4 regions of the Pantoea sp. SGAir0183 genome follow, and region 2 is predicted to be linked to each of the others. Evidence: predicted binding sites of a transcription regulator. Region 2 holds the regulator's gene; each other region holds the start of a gene.
The links. The regulator CRP, encoded in region 2, controls carbon source genes, mostly activating them, when cyclic AMP is high. The targets are predictions, from matches to a motif close to ATGTGANNNNNNTCACAT.
Positions count from the first base shown of each region.

Region 1 (3,574 bases), 680 kb from region 2:
TTGGCGTCATTAAGGACGAACAGCTCGCCAAGCTGGCCGATGCGTGGTCCGTTAACCGTGAAATCCCCCCGTTGATGCCGGTGATTGCGCCTGCGCATAAGATCAAAAGTGCCTTTGTCATTCAACTGTGGGATGCGCAGGGCCGGTTACGATCCAGCTCATGGCCAGAGCTGCATGCGCCCTTACAGCCGGAAAATGGCTACAAAGACGTGCAGATCGGTGACTGCCGCGACTGTGAATGGCGCATTTACACCCGTTCCGGTCAGCCAGGCAGTGAGATTAAAACCATTCAGGTCATGCTGAACCTGAGCTACATGAAAGAGATGATGGTGCGACGGGCGCTGTCGGCGATTATTCCGCTGATTTTGATGATGCCGCTGTCGCTGCTGGTCATCTGGCTGGTCGTGCGCAAGATCACCCGGGATTTGCGCGTTGCCTCGCGAGAAATCGCCGCCCAGGATGCGCACCATCCCCACAGCGTATCGCCGGAACGGCTGCCCGACGAAATTCAGCCCCTGGTTGAGGCCTACAACTCCTTACTGGATAAACTGCGTGCCGCCTGGTCTTCACAACGTCAGTTTATGGAAGATGCCGCTCATGAACTGCGGACGCCAGTCACCGCCGTCACGCTGCAACTGGAAAATCTGCGTCAGCACATTCAACCCGGCGAGGCCAGCCGTCAGTTCGCTCAACTGGAATCAGGTGTGACCCGCACGCGCCATCTGGTCACTCAACTGCTGAATATGTCGCGCTGGGAAGATCAGTCAGTCGTCGCGCACCTCGAAAATATCGATCTGGAAGATGTGCTGAAAGAGAGTATTGAACAGCTCATGGTTGTGGCGGATAAACGCGGTATCGACATTGGCTTTAGCGGCACCACGCACTATCGACTGCAGGCCGGGCGTTCCGAACTTCGCAGCCTGTTTGATAATCTGATTGGCAACGCGATGTTACATACGCCTGAAGGCAGCATGGTCGATGTGCTGCTGCATCGTGTGGCGGGACAAACCGTTGTCGACATCGTTGATAACGGTCCGGGTGTACCGGAATCCTTTCTTGAACGCGCATTCGATCGCTTTGCCCGTTCACCCGACGTTAAAGCGCAGGGCAGCGGTTTAGGTCTGTCTATCGTGCGCAGCATCGCCCAGAAACACCATATCGACGTTGCCCTTGCCAACTGTCGGGACGCACAAGGCCTGCGCTGCGGTTTTCAGGTGCGCGTTACCTTTCCCTGATTCCTGCCGATCGATTCGGAACCCGACAACGTAAACGGTTGCCTGGTTCCGTTCGCCACAACCCTATATTGTGACAATCATCACAATTATGATGAATTGTTATGCAACACATTTTGACAAATGTGATCAAAAGCTATTTTCTATCTCTCTGTTACAGGCACGCTACGCTAACTAAAACAGGCGGCCTGAGTACATTACTGCCCAACCTTTGGGATTGATTTCCAAACAGCACGCAAACGATTGTCTTGCGTATGAAAACCAGTGGTCAAATATAATGAAATTTAAAACGTTAGTTGCAGGTGCCCTGCTGGCAGGCTCCCTGAACGGTGCAGTGCAGGCTGCAGAAAACGATCCCCAGTACCTTTCCGACTGGTGGCATCAGAGCGTCAACGTGGTGGGCAGTTACCACACCCGCTTCGGGCCCCAGTTCAATAACGATGTCTATCTTGAATACGAAGCGTTCGCCAAAAAAGACTGGTTTGATTTTTACGGCTACGTTGACCTGCCAAACTTCTTTGGCGTAGGTAACAACAACGCCAACGGTATTTTCGACCACGGTTCACCGCTGTTCATGGAAATCGAACCGCGTTTCTCTATTGATAAACTGACCGGCACCAGCCTGGCTTTCGGTCCGTTTAAAGAGTGGTATTTTGCCAACAACTATATCTACGATATGGGCCGTAACAGCGCAAACCGCCAGAACACCTGGTACATGGGCCTGGGCACCGACATCGATACGCACAGCGATATCGGTCTGTCACTGAACGTCTATGCCAAGTACCAGTGGGAAAACTACGGTGCTGCAAACGAAGACAGCTGGGACGGCTATCGCTTTAAGGTGAAGTATTTCGTGCCAATCACCACACTGTGGGGTGGTAACCTGGGCTATGTAGGCTTTACCAACTTCGACTGGGGCTCAGACTTGCGTGATAAGACCGGGCCGATCCGTACCAGTAATTCCATCGCCTCCAGTCATATCCTGTCACTGGGCTACGAGCACTGGCACTTCTCTGCTGTGGCGCGTTACTTCCATAACGGCGGTCAGTGGGGAGACGGTCAGGAGTTAGGTTTTGGCAGCAGCGCGTCTGAAATTAAATCAACGGGCTGGGGTTACTATCTGGTGGCTGGCTATAACTTCTGATCAGTTTGTTGCAAGACAGGCACGGTAATTGACGGCGGCCTTCCCCCTGGGAAGGCCGCTGTTGTATGCGCCATCCAACGCCGTTGAACGGCATCACCGACAAATTACTCGTCTGATTTAACAACGTTAATGCGCCACGGAATATTGAATTTATCAATAAACATGGCGAAGCCATCAGACCAGAAAGTTTTTTGCCACGGTGTGGTGACTTTCCCGCCTGCCGACAGCTTTTCAAACCAGGCTTTACCCTGTTCTGCATCCGTGGTCGCCAGACTGACGGCATAGCCTGCGTGCTCTGACGCCGGTGGCTGGTCAGGATTGCCGTCACTCATCATCAGTTCGCCCTGCCCGATACGCAGATGCGCATGCATAATTTTTTCAGGTGGCAACGGGGGTGCAGACTGGTCGCCAATCTGTTCACCCTGCTCCGGCATATCACCAAACGTCATTTTTTGCAGCAGCTGTCCACCTGTTGCCTGCAAATAGAATTCCATCGCCTCTTCACAGCGACCATAGAGAAACAAATAAGGACATACTTGCATTATTACCTCGATACAGGTGAGTAGAAACTTCCTTATAAAGAAGTAATAAGTGTAGACGACAGCGCAGAGAAGAGGATTCATAACGGCGCAAAGAATCTCCTTTCAGAGGATTTACCCAATCGCCTGAGACGTCGCCCCCGTTTTTTTTCAATTAAATCAATGCCTGGTACGCTAATAATGTTTTACGTGTTAATAACCATATTATCTCACAGGCAATAGTCACTTTTATTTACTACTGCAAGGATTATAATTAACCCTTAAATTACAATGCCTTAAAATAAATAATAAATGAACTGTTCAGACAAATGCTGACAACCGCACTTTCCTGCTTTGCACTTCCTCGTTGACTCAACCTATTACTGGACCTGAAAACCATGCCACCGGCGTTAAAGCATGAAATAACCGAAGCGGCAAGCGAAATGTCAACCTGATAATAGTGAATCAGTTGGTTCATTATTTCGCTTATGTTTTATGCACTTAATTCTGTGCTTATTTCGGTGCGTTCCAGCTAAATATTTAGCCCCAGGATGCCGATATATCTTGTCCATAATCCCCCAGTTCAGGACTGTGTTATGTCGTTAAAAAAATCATCACTGTTGGTGTTGTCTTTTCTGTTAATTCTTTTTCTTATCAGTATTTCCGTCAGCATCTGGTTA
Region 1 is NZ_CP028053.1:4,102,774-4,106,347, forward strand. It holds gene C1N59_RS19135 (sensor histidine kinase) at 1-1,235, shown strand, start outside; gene C1N59_RS19140 (nucleoside-specific channel-forming protein Tsx) at 1,510-2,376, shown strand; gene yjdN (VOC family metalloprotein YjdN) at 2,481-2,918, opposite strand; gene C1N59_RS19150 (methyl-accepting chemotaxis protein) at 3,491-3,574, shown strand, end outside.
Region 1: C1N59_RS19140 (nucleoside-specific channel-forming protein Tsx) is a predicted target of CRP. The motif match lies at 1,304-1,321, and genes of this name have one in related genera.

Region 2 (3,574 bases):
GGCGAGTACCTCGGGAGACTGTTCCGGACCAAGCAACATGCGTAACGCGTCCTGGAAAGCCTCAAGCACATCATGTGCGTTCTGTCGTAGCAGGGCACTTTGCCATTGCGGCCAAAGCCATAACGTTCCGCCAAACGCAATCAGGCAGCCCATCAGGGTATCCAGCAGGCGCGGCAGTAAGAATTGTGCGCCGTTAAGTGACAGAAGTTGCAGGGTATATACCGCGGTGACCGTGAACCCCACCATCGACCAGCCGTAAAACTGGCGGGTAAAGCGATAGCTGATAAAGGTAATCACCAGCATGATGCTCAACACCAGCGGTTCAGGGACATCCAGCCGCAGCGAGGCTGCCGCAATCACCAGCCCGGCAAAGGTGCCCAGCGCACGGTGCTGAATACGCACCCGTGTAGCGCTGTAGTTACTCTGGCTGACAAACATAATGGTCATCAGAATCCAGTAGGGTTTGGGAATCGAAAAGAACAGCGCCAGCCCGCTACCCAGCATCAGCATCACAGAAAAACGTCCGGCCGTGCGCAGGGCAGAAGAGCGCAGCGAGAGATAGCTTCTGAGTGCGGGCAGAAGCGGTAAACGGCGCTGGCGATCCGCCATCAAATCACGCTGATAAAGGGGCTTTTGTGTACGCAGTACCCGTGCGATGCGGCTGAAGTGATAAAGGCAAAAATTTCCTACCGGATTGTCCGGGTGCTGACGGGCGATTTTTTCCAGTGCCCCCAGCTGCTTGTCCATATCAAAGCGACTGGACAGTTGGTGGTACAGGATGTTGTCTGCCAGCTCACGTAAACGGGCGGAAATGGTTTTCGCATTCCAGCGAATCACGGCCTCAGCATGGCTTTGTTCTACCAGTTTTTGCACTTCTTCTGGCTGATGCAGGCTGACAGAAATGTGTTCCTGTAAATCCAGTGCGACCTGAAAAGCGCGGGTCAGTCGCTTATGACTGTGATCGCGGCTGGCGGACAGCATATGCATCTGCTGATAACAGGTGTTGATGAGGTCGATTGCTTTTTGTTGCCGCGCCAGCAACGGTGGTAGCGCCTTCTCCGGATCGGTAAGTTGCGTCAACAAGGTGTACTTGGCGTCACAATAGTTCGCCAGTTCGCGGTAAATCAGACTCAGGCTTTCACGCATTGGCTGCTCTTTCCACAGCCAAAACCAGAACCAGTTAAACAGGCCATACCACAGCGTACCGCCGATGTAGAGCAGGGGCGGTACGTAAATGGGCATGCGGCCAATCAGGCTGGTGGTAAATATCGCTGCGATCAGTGTGGCAGGGAGTAACCGTGCGTGCAGTGGGCTGATTTCACCTGTCACGCCCAGCAGCAAAGGCAGAGCGAAAAGAATAAGCGGTAAGGGCACGTCTTTAAACAGAAGCCACTGCATCAGTAAGCTACCCAGGGCAAACAGGCTGCCGCCGACAATCAGGCGTTTAAAGAAGCGTTTGTGGGGTGTATCCAGACCGGCAATATTGCAGCAGGCAGGCACCAATGAGAACAGCAATCCTTTTTGCAGATCGCCAAACAGCCAGCCGAGCGCGACGGGGAGACACAACACCAGTGTCTGGCGCAGGGCATAGTTAACTTCAGGGTGATAAATTATTCTTCGCCACATCGGCTCAACGCAAATAATTCACGGCATAACGTTGCCATTATGCCGTGAAGAATAAAGCTTAGCGCGTGCCGTAAACAACAATTGTTTTGCCGTGTGCGGAGATCAGATTCTGGTCTTCCAGCATCTTCAAAATACGTCCCACGGTTTCACGTGAACATCCCACGATTTGGCCAATTTCCTGACGCGTAATTTTAATTTGCATGCCGTCAGGATGCGTCATGGCATCCGGCTGTTTCGCCAGGTTGAGCAACGTCTGCGCAATGCGACCGGTGACATCAAGGAACGCGAGGTTGCCCACTTTTTCCGATGTGACCTGCAGACGGCGCGCCATTTGCGAGGAGAGGCGCATGAGGATGTCCGGATTCACCTGAATCAGCTGACGGAATTTTTTGTAGGAAATCTCTGCCACTTCGCACGCGGTTTTCGCACGTACCCAGGCGCTGCGCTCCTGACCTTCTTCGAACAGGCCAAGCTCACCAATAAAGTCGCCCTGATTCAGATAGGACAGAATCATCTCCTTGCCTTCTTCATCCTTAATCAGTACCGCAACGGAACCTTTAACGATGTAGTAAAGCGTTTCCGCCTTTTCACCTTGATGAATGAGCGTACTTTTGGATGGATACTTGTGAATATGGCAATGGGACAGGAACCATTCAAGTGTAGGGTCTGTTTGCGGTTTGCCGAGAACCATTCGCTATTATCCTCTGTTGTAATCGTGCCCAAAATACAGGGCTCTGTTTCCCTGCCAGGCGATGTAAGCGTTAAGCGTCTTTCCATTCAGGAAATTATTCGGGCTGCATTCGGCGCAGTGCGCATCATTCTTCCCGGCTTCGTCTTCGGATGACGAAAAATATTTTCAGCTCTGTTTGTAGCACAGCTTACGTCGACTGTCTTGTGTTGTCTCGCTTCAGCAAGATGGCGTTTTCTCTGGATTGCTGTTTCCCAGGCAAAAGCGTACGCTGAGCCAAAACAGGGTATTCTGAGGTCAAAATTATGCAGGCACGCGTCAAATGGGTTGAAGGGTTAACATTCCTGGGGGAATCATCGTCCGGCCATCAGGTACTGATGGATGGCAATTCTGGCGATAAAGCGCCGAGCCCTATGGAGATGGTGCTGATGGCGGCAGGGGGATGCAGCGCCATTGACGTTGTGTCAATTTTGCAAAAAGGCCGCAACGATGTGGTTGATTGCGAAGTGAAACTATTGTCTGAACGTCGGGAAGAAGCCCCCCGCATCTTTACCCATATCAATCTGCATTTTATCGTCAGCGGCAACGCACTTTCGGATAAAGCCGTGGCACGCGCTGTCGATCTGTCAGCGGAAAAATATTGCTCTGTCGCCATCATGTTAGGCAAAGGCGTCAACATTACCCACAGCTACGAAGTGATCGCGCTGTAATCTCACAGAGGCCAGGCTGGCCTCTGTGGTTATTCAATCCGTTTCCCTTCCATGAGCCGTTTTACTAACGGCGCCATAATTAACTCCATCGCCAGTCCCATTTTGCCGCCGGGTACCACCAGCGTGTTGATATTGGAAATAAACGATCCCTGCAGCATGGCCAGCAGATAGGGAAAATCAATGTCTTCCAGCCCCTGAAAGTGGATAACCACAAAGCTTTCATCCAGCGAAGGGATGGTGCGCGCGGCAAAGGGATTAGAGGTATCCACCGTGGGGACGCGCTGAAAGTTAATATGGGTTCGTGAAAACTGCGGCGTAATGAAATTGATGTAATCTTCCATGGAACGCACTACCGAATCCATCACCGCTTCGCGTGAATGGCCACGCTCGCTGGTATCGCGCACCAGTTTCTGAATCCACTCCAGGTTGACGATGGGCACGACGCCGACCAGCAAATCGACTTTTTCCGCCACATTGTGTTGTGCAGTCACCACGCCGCCGTGCAAGCCTTCATAAAACAGCACATCCATATCCGGAGGTAACGGTTGCC
Region 2 is NZ_CP028053.1:411,039-414,612, forward strand. It holds gene C1N59_RS01875 (YccS/YhfK family putative transporter) at 1-1,626, opposite strand, end outside; gene crp (cAMP-activated global transcriptional regulator CRP) at 1,685-2,317, opposite strand; gene C1N59_RS01885 (OsmC family protein) at 2,620-3,024, shown strand; gene C1N59_RS01890 (phosphoribulokinase) at 3,054-3,574, opposite strand, start outside.

Region 3 (3,574 bases), 620 kb from region 2:
AGTTAAGCAGGGTTAACACGTAACGTTGCTCCTCAACCATCAGGCTTACGGCATGACAGATTGCCAGCCTGATGGAGAGCGCAATCTGCGAACATGGCTGCCGGACGTTGCGAACTTTTTTCCAGTGTTTTAAATGACCTGCGCAGCGTCGGCCCCTTTAAATGTAGACCACTCTGCGGATACCTCACGACAAATCCGGCTGGCCTCAGGCGGACCTTTCCCGCCGCGCGCGGCCGGTGCGCTTTTTTCTGTGGTCAGTGAAGGGCGTGGCGACAAAGTCAGTACGGCAGGTGATCAGCGGAATAACGGCAACAGAAGTACGGGTTGTGCCGTTCGCCCAACCCGCCAGACCCGGGGCGGCAGTTTACTGTATTTCTGCCGCCAGAAACGGGAAGAGGGTCAGAACGAAACCTGTGCCAGCAGATCGTGATGCACCGGCTTGTCATGAGGAACGCCGAGCAGTGTACACAGCGTGCCGCAGAGATCGGTTTGTTGCAGTTCCAGCCCAGGCTTTAGCGAGAATCCGTCACCAAAGACAAACAGGGGAACGGTCGTTTCCTCCGGCAGCATGCCACCATGTGAGCGGTCGTCGTTCATGCCATGGTCAGCGGTCACCATCACCTGATAGCCTTCTGCCAGCCAGCCAGGCATCCATTGCGACAGGTAACCATCCGCCATGCGTGCCCGGTTACGATACTGGGGCGAGGACAGGCCATGTTGATGACCGGCATAATCGATATTCATCGGATGGATGAGGAGGAAGTCCGGGTTGTGCCGCAACCTCAGGCTCTCGGCATCTTCAAACAGGTGCGAATCGGGGTAACTGTCGTCAACGTAAAAGTGCCCGAACTGGACAGGCAGGGCCGGCGCTTCGGTATGACGATCACGCGCGGGCTCGAAAGGACTGCGGTTGTAAAGTTCACTGATCCAGTGATAAGCCGCTGCGGCGGTGGTCAGGCCCGCATCACGCGCATAGTGAAATACGCTCTGTTCGTGACTCAGGCGGTTTACCCCGTTGTGGATGATTCCACTTTGCACAGGCGCAACACCGGTCAGAATGCATTCATACAGCGGACGCGACAGAGAAGGTAGTGCACAGGTGAGATGATAATAATGCCCTTTACCTTGCGCACATTCTGCGTGCAGATAACCCATCGCATGATGGGCAACGTGATGGCTCAGGCCGTCCAGAATCACCAGAATTGTTTTCATGTTGTCCTCTCTTGCTGCGGCGTCTTCACGCCACAGGGGGCGTTTGTCTGCGTCTCTGACGTCGGGCTGTTTTAACGCCGCCAGCGCAACGCCGTCCGGCCGCATCTTAATAGTTGAGTAAGTGCACACTAACCTGACGTAATCCCGTAACCGTTAATGCGGGACAGATTAAGCCTGGCCGGGCCTGAACGCCGCTGTTAGCTGCGCGGAGAGCAACGCAGCGTGTTACCTCAGGGCGCTTATCCATTGAGTCGGGTATGGAAGCGGGCGCTAGCTGACTGCCGGGGTTGAAAAACCGAGCCAATGTAAATGTCGGATGTGAAAACCGTATGACAGGACGGCACGACGGAGTGGGTCTGCCAGCCGATATGATCGGTCTGTCCGGTTGGCTTTCATTAAAAGACAGGTTCGTACGGTCCCGGCGGTATAACCCAGGGTGCCGGGGCTGGCATTCCATCGCGCAGTCTGGTGATTTGAAAGACGCTGTTAAGTAAGCCTGACGGCTATATTGTGATTTACGTCACACTAAAGCATGATAATGCCAGAAAACATCCCTTTATTTTCGAGGCGTGAAATGAGTGATAAAAACCCGATAGCACAAAAGATAGCGCGCCTGATGCAATGGGTGCTGAATGCAGGATTGCTGATTCTGGCGTTCATTTTAATGGTCTTCCTGGGCAAAGAGACGGTCCATTTAGCCAACGTCCTGTTCAGCACGGGCGAGCAGGCGTCCTCCTATCTTCTGATCGAAGGCATCGTGATTTACTTCCTTTACTTTGAGTTTATTGCCCTCATCGTGAAGTACTTCCAGTCGGGTTACCATTTCCCGTTACGCTATTTCGTCTATATCGGCATCACGGCTATCATCAGGCTGATTATCGTCGACCACAAAAATCCCTTTGATACGCTGTGCTACTCGGCTGCTATTCTGCTGCTGGTTATCACCCTGTGGCTGGCAAACAGTAACCGGCTTAAGCGCGAATAACCTCGCGTTTGCATGACGGACGGGTGTGCCGTGAATCGCTCTGCGCTAAACTACCTGCCTGAAAATTTTTGGGGGAAAGTGTCATGACGCAAGACCCGCTCCGTTTATTACGTTCACTCAACTGGCTGGCGCTGGACGGTGCTGCTCTGTCGCCATCACTTCGTGACTGGCTGATGGAGGAGGACTCTATGACCAGGCGCTTCGAACAGCATTGCCAGAAGGTCAGGGTGGAGCCCGTTCGTGAAGGGTTTATCCACGCTGACGAATTAGGTGACGAAGGTGCGCTGTTACCCGCTGATCAGCGCTTCTGGCTGCGTGAAGTGATCCTGTATGGCGACGAACAACCCTGGCTGGCGGGACGCACGCTGGTGCCTGAAAGCACCCTGAACGGTCCCGAAGCGATGTTGCAGCAGCTCGGAACGCGACCGCTGGGACGTTACCTGTTCTCCTCTTCAACCCTGACCCGCGATTTTATCGAGCCCGGTAACGTTGAATCGCTGTGGGGACGTCGGTCGCGCCTGCGTTTATCGGGGAAGCCCCTGCTACTAACCGAATTATTTTTACCGGCGTCGCCGGTTTACCGTTACCAGGGTTAAGGATTTGACCTGTGCAAAACAGACAACAAATGACCAAATGGCAGGCTTACAGCCGCCTCATGCGAATTGATAAACCTATTGGCACGCTGCTGCTGCTGTGGCCGACGTTGTGGGCGCTGTGGCTGGCTAACAGGGCGATGCCGCCGTTACCGGTACTGATCGTGTTTGTCGCGGGCGTATTTGTCATGCGTGCAGCCGGCTGTGTGATCAACGATTATGCTGACCGTAAAGTCGACGGCCATGTGGAACGCACAAAGCTCCGGCCACTGGCCAGCGGTGCTGTCACGGCGAAAGAGGCTAAAATGCTGTTTGTGGTACTGGGGCTGATCGCGTTTGGCCTGGTACTAAGCATGAACCTGATGACGATTATGCTTTCTGTTGTCGGGCTGGCGCTCGCCTGGGTTTATCCTTTTATGAAGCGCTATACGCATTTGCCGCAGGTGGTCCTGGGCGCCGCATTTGGCTGGGCAATTCCCATGGCCTGGGCTGCTGTTAGTGAGTCCTTACCTCTGGTTTGCTGGCTGGTATTTCTCGCCAACATTTGCTGGACGGTGGCCTACGATACGCAATATGCCATGGTGGATCGCGAGGACGACCTGAAGATTGGCGTGAAGTCCACAGCCATTCTGTTTGGCCAGTACGACAAATTGATTATCGGCCTGCTGCAACTGGCGACGCTGGGGCTGATGGCGCTGGTAGGGACACGGCTGCATCTGAATGGGGCGTTTTACTGGACGCTGTTACTGGCGGGCGGTTTATTTGTTTATCAGCAAAAACTGAT
Region 3 is NZ_CP028053.1:4,163,200-4,166,773, reverse strand. It holds gene C1N59_RS19420 (Na/Pi cotransporter family protein) at 1-19, opposite strand, end outside; gene C1N59_RS19415 (alkaline phosphatase family protein) at 400-1,212, opposite strand; gene psiE (phosphate-starvation-inducible protein PsiE) at 1,787-2,197, shown strand; gene ubiC (chorismate lyase) at 2,281-2,793, shown strand; gene ubiA (4-hydroxybenzoate octaprenyltransferase) at 2,823-3,574, shown strand, end outside.
Region 3: psiE (phosphate-starvation-inducible protein PsiE) is a predicted target of CRP. The motif match lies at 1,721-1,738, and genes of this name have one in related genera.

Region 4 (3,574 bases), 1.4 Mb from region 2:
GTGATTAATCAGGTTCGTTTTGGTGGCGATCCAGGCAATGACGGCGTTAACTAACGGGGCAAGAATAAAAGGGATAAACAGAATGGGGTTCATCACGACCGGTGAACCAAAAATCACCGGTTCGTTGATGTTGAACATGCTGGGCACCACACTCAGTTTTCCAATCGATCGCAGATGTGCTGACTGACTGCGCAAGTAAAGCAACACCAACCCCATCGTCGAACCGGAGCCACCGATAACAATAAAAAACTGCCAGAAGGGTTCAATAAACACGTGGCTGATGGGTTCTCCCGCGTTCAGCGCCTGCTGATTCAGACCGAGATTGGTCAGCCAGAAAGCCTGCAATATGCCCCCGACAATCACCGCCCCATGAATGCCTGCAAACCACAGCAGATGGCACAGCAGTACCGCCACCAGCACGGCAGGCAGCGAATCAGAGGCAGAGATGATGGGCGAGAAAATGGCCATGATGGCCTGAGGCAGCAACATGCCGAACTGCGCCTGTACCCACAGGCTCAGGGGAAACAACGTAATAAAAATCGTGATAATCGGGATGAGCAGATCGAACGACTGACGGATCTTCGGCGGCACCTGCTCGGGCAGTTTGAAACCGATGTTGTATTTCTGCAGAACGTGCATCAGCTCCGTCGCAAAGAGCGCGACCAGAATGGCGGTAAAAATGCCCTCCCCGCCCAGCGAACCAACCGGCAACGTTTTGCCGCTCTGCGGTGCCGCCACCACCAGAAACGCCATCAGCGACAGACTGGCCGCCATAAAGCCATTCATCTTATAACTGTTTGCGAGGTTATAGGCGATGGCACTGGCGATATAGAGCGCCATAATGCCCATCGTCATGTTGTACGGCATCATGATTTGTTCTTCATGCGCCTTTACCATGCCCAGCCACCACTGTGCGAACGCCCAACTGCTGTCTGCCGAAAAAGGCGGATGAGCAAACAACAGCATAAACGAGCCCACGATCAGAAACGGCATGGAGGCAATAAATCCGTCCCGGATAGCGATGACATGACGCTGGCTGGAAAGACGGCCCGCCAGTGGGCTAATACGGTTTTCGATGACGCCGAATAGAGATTCACTGAAGTGGCTCATTGCCTGACTCCTTGCTGAGGCAAAAGAGAATAACCTGCCTGACGCAGTGCGGGTTTCGCGTGATATATCCCGGACCTCCCTGGTGTCAGGTATGAATAAGCTTTAGTGCGTCGCTTAATATTTTTTCACCATTCATCATGCCGTAATCCATACTGTTGATGACCGCAACCGGCTTGCTGTATTGCTGGGCGATCGGTTGAAAATCGGCCAGCTTGTATTTGATTTGTGGCCCGAGCAGGCAGCAGTCGTAATCGGCGATATCGTCTCTAAACTCTTCAATCCCCACAGCTTTTATCTCGACGTCCAGCCCTTGCTGTTGCGCCGCCTTTTCCATTTTCTGTACCACCATACTGGTGGACATACCCGCAGCACAGCACAGTAAAATCTTCGTCATGGTGTATTCCTCTTTGTGGTGAATGATTAACGAATACACAGGGTGAAAATTTTCTGCAACCGGTTTCAGATTTGCGTATCAGAAGTGTGAGAAATATCAAAACGCGAGCATTAAAGAGGTTCGGGGCGAATAAACACCTGAATAAGCCTTATCAGGAAGCCCGTTTCTCGTCATGCTGAGGCAATAAAACAGCGGTTCACTCAGCCATATCGTCGGCGCTGTCCATCGCAGTGATGGGTAAGAATTCACTGCCTGATAAGCGGGTAACGCGTATAATTGCTCAGAGCAATCCGATACCGACTGCCGTAACACGGGCGTCCGGCGGCAATTAGCTATACTGGTGATATATAAAGGAACACTCACCCTTCTCGCAGTACGCGGACCGGGATAAGGAGTCGGTTATGTTAATTGGTTTTGTGTTATTGGTCAGCGCGTGTGGACACGATGCCTGTGAAGCTTTACCGGTATCAGAACGCATTTATCCGACGAAAACCGCCTGTGAAGTCATGGCAAATCGTATCCATAAAGTGCGTCCTAACGTCGTGCTGATATGTGGCGAAGTGCATCGTTAAGAAAGCGGTACAGGGCGAATGGCACAAAAAGTAGCCGATGACATTGCAAGGTTGCCGCTTAACGTTCAAAATATAAGCTGTTCTACACCAACACAGTCGTGAATCCCATGAAAAGTAGTCGTCCCCGCCGTCCTACCGGGCGTTGGGTTTATTACATTTTGTATGAAGGCATTCTGTGGCCCTGTCCGGTTCGCTGGGAATGGGAAAGCGGATACGGTGGCTGGCTGCCGTTTTACTACTCACCTACGTTTGAGTTTGTCGCGGGCGATCCCGGCAAGGCGTACCGTATTGCGCGCACGGATGTACGTGTGAAGCGGAGTGAAGAGATTTACGCCTGATTGCTGTCATGCATTCCATGGCAGCCACGAGGCGGTAAGAAGGAAACAGATTACCTCCAGCAGCAGTACCACCATCAGCAACACGCCGAGTTTGTGGCGCGACAGCCAGGTTTTCAGCCCCATAGCATTGCGGCCCTGTGGATCAGCAGCAGTCCGCCACCCATGCTCAGCAAAACCCGCCCCCCTTTTCCGTCTTTTTTGCCATTTCAGTGTCCCTCTGAAGAAAGCGAAAATGCGCCCTGAGGCGCATCCGGATGCTGCAAGATTGCTGCGGGAGCCGCCAGAAGGCGACTCAGGTACGCAATCAGTTGTTCAGCGTGTAATCGAGTGTGATCTCTGCATTAAGCACCTGCGAAACCGGACAGCCGGCTTTAGCTTTATTGATGATTTCATCAAAGGTGTCGTTATCAATGCCCGGCAGCGAGATGGTGCTGGTCAGCGCCACTTTCGTAATCGCGAAGCCTTCACCTTTTTTGTCCAGCGACACATCGGCACTGGTATCAATGCTTTCAGGTTTATGGCCTGCGTTACCTAACATGAGCGACAGTGCCATTGAAAAACAGGCGGCATGTGCTGCGCCGATAAGCTCTTCCGGATTGGTGCCTTTCTGCCCTTCGAAACGGGTGTTAAAGCCGTAAGGTTGCTGGTTCAGTACACCACTTTCTGTGCTGACTGTGCCTTTGCCTTTGATATCGCCTTCCCAATGCGCCGAACCTTTCTTATGAATGGTCATATCATTCCTCCTGTTGGTAAAGAAGGTAAGTATAGACAACGTCGCTCAGTTTGCCGGGCATGAGGCCGGATGCAGGGCCACTTCGCCCAGCAACGCATTCGCCTGCACCAGCGACGTCTGGTTGATATCGGCTATACACTTCGCGCCTGTTAAGGTCATCGCGACTTTCATTTCGTTTTCAATCAGCGTCAGCAGATGTTCGACGCCACGTTGGCCATGTGTGGCCAGCGCGTAAACAAAGGCCCGTCCCAGCAGAACAGTATCTGCGCCCAACGCAATCATGCGCACCACATCAAGCCCATTACGGATGCCGCTGTCGGCAAGAATCGTCATATCCCCCTTCACCGCATCCGCGATGGCCGGTAAGGCACGAGCCGAAGACAACACGCCGTCCAGCTGGCGTCCGCCATGGTTTGAGACCACAATG
Region 4 is NZ_CP028053.1:3,339,884-3,343,457, forward strand. It holds gene C1N59_RS15620 (PTS sugar transporter subunit IIC) at 1-1,110, opposite strand, end outside; gene C1N59_RS15625 (PTS sugar transporter subunit IIB) at 1,196-1,504, opposite strand; gene C1N59_RS15630 (hypothetical protein) at 1,906-2,076, shown strand; gene C1N59_RS15635 (hypothetical protein) at 2,184-2,414, shown strand; gene C1N59_RS15640 (OsmC family protein) at 2,719-3,147, opposite strand; gene lldD (FMN-dependent L-lactate dehydrogenase LldD) at 3,193-3,574, opposite strand, start outside.
Region 4: C1N59_RS15625 (PTS sugar transporter subunit IIB) is a predicted target of CRP. The motif match lies at 1,589-1,606, and genes of this name have one in related genera.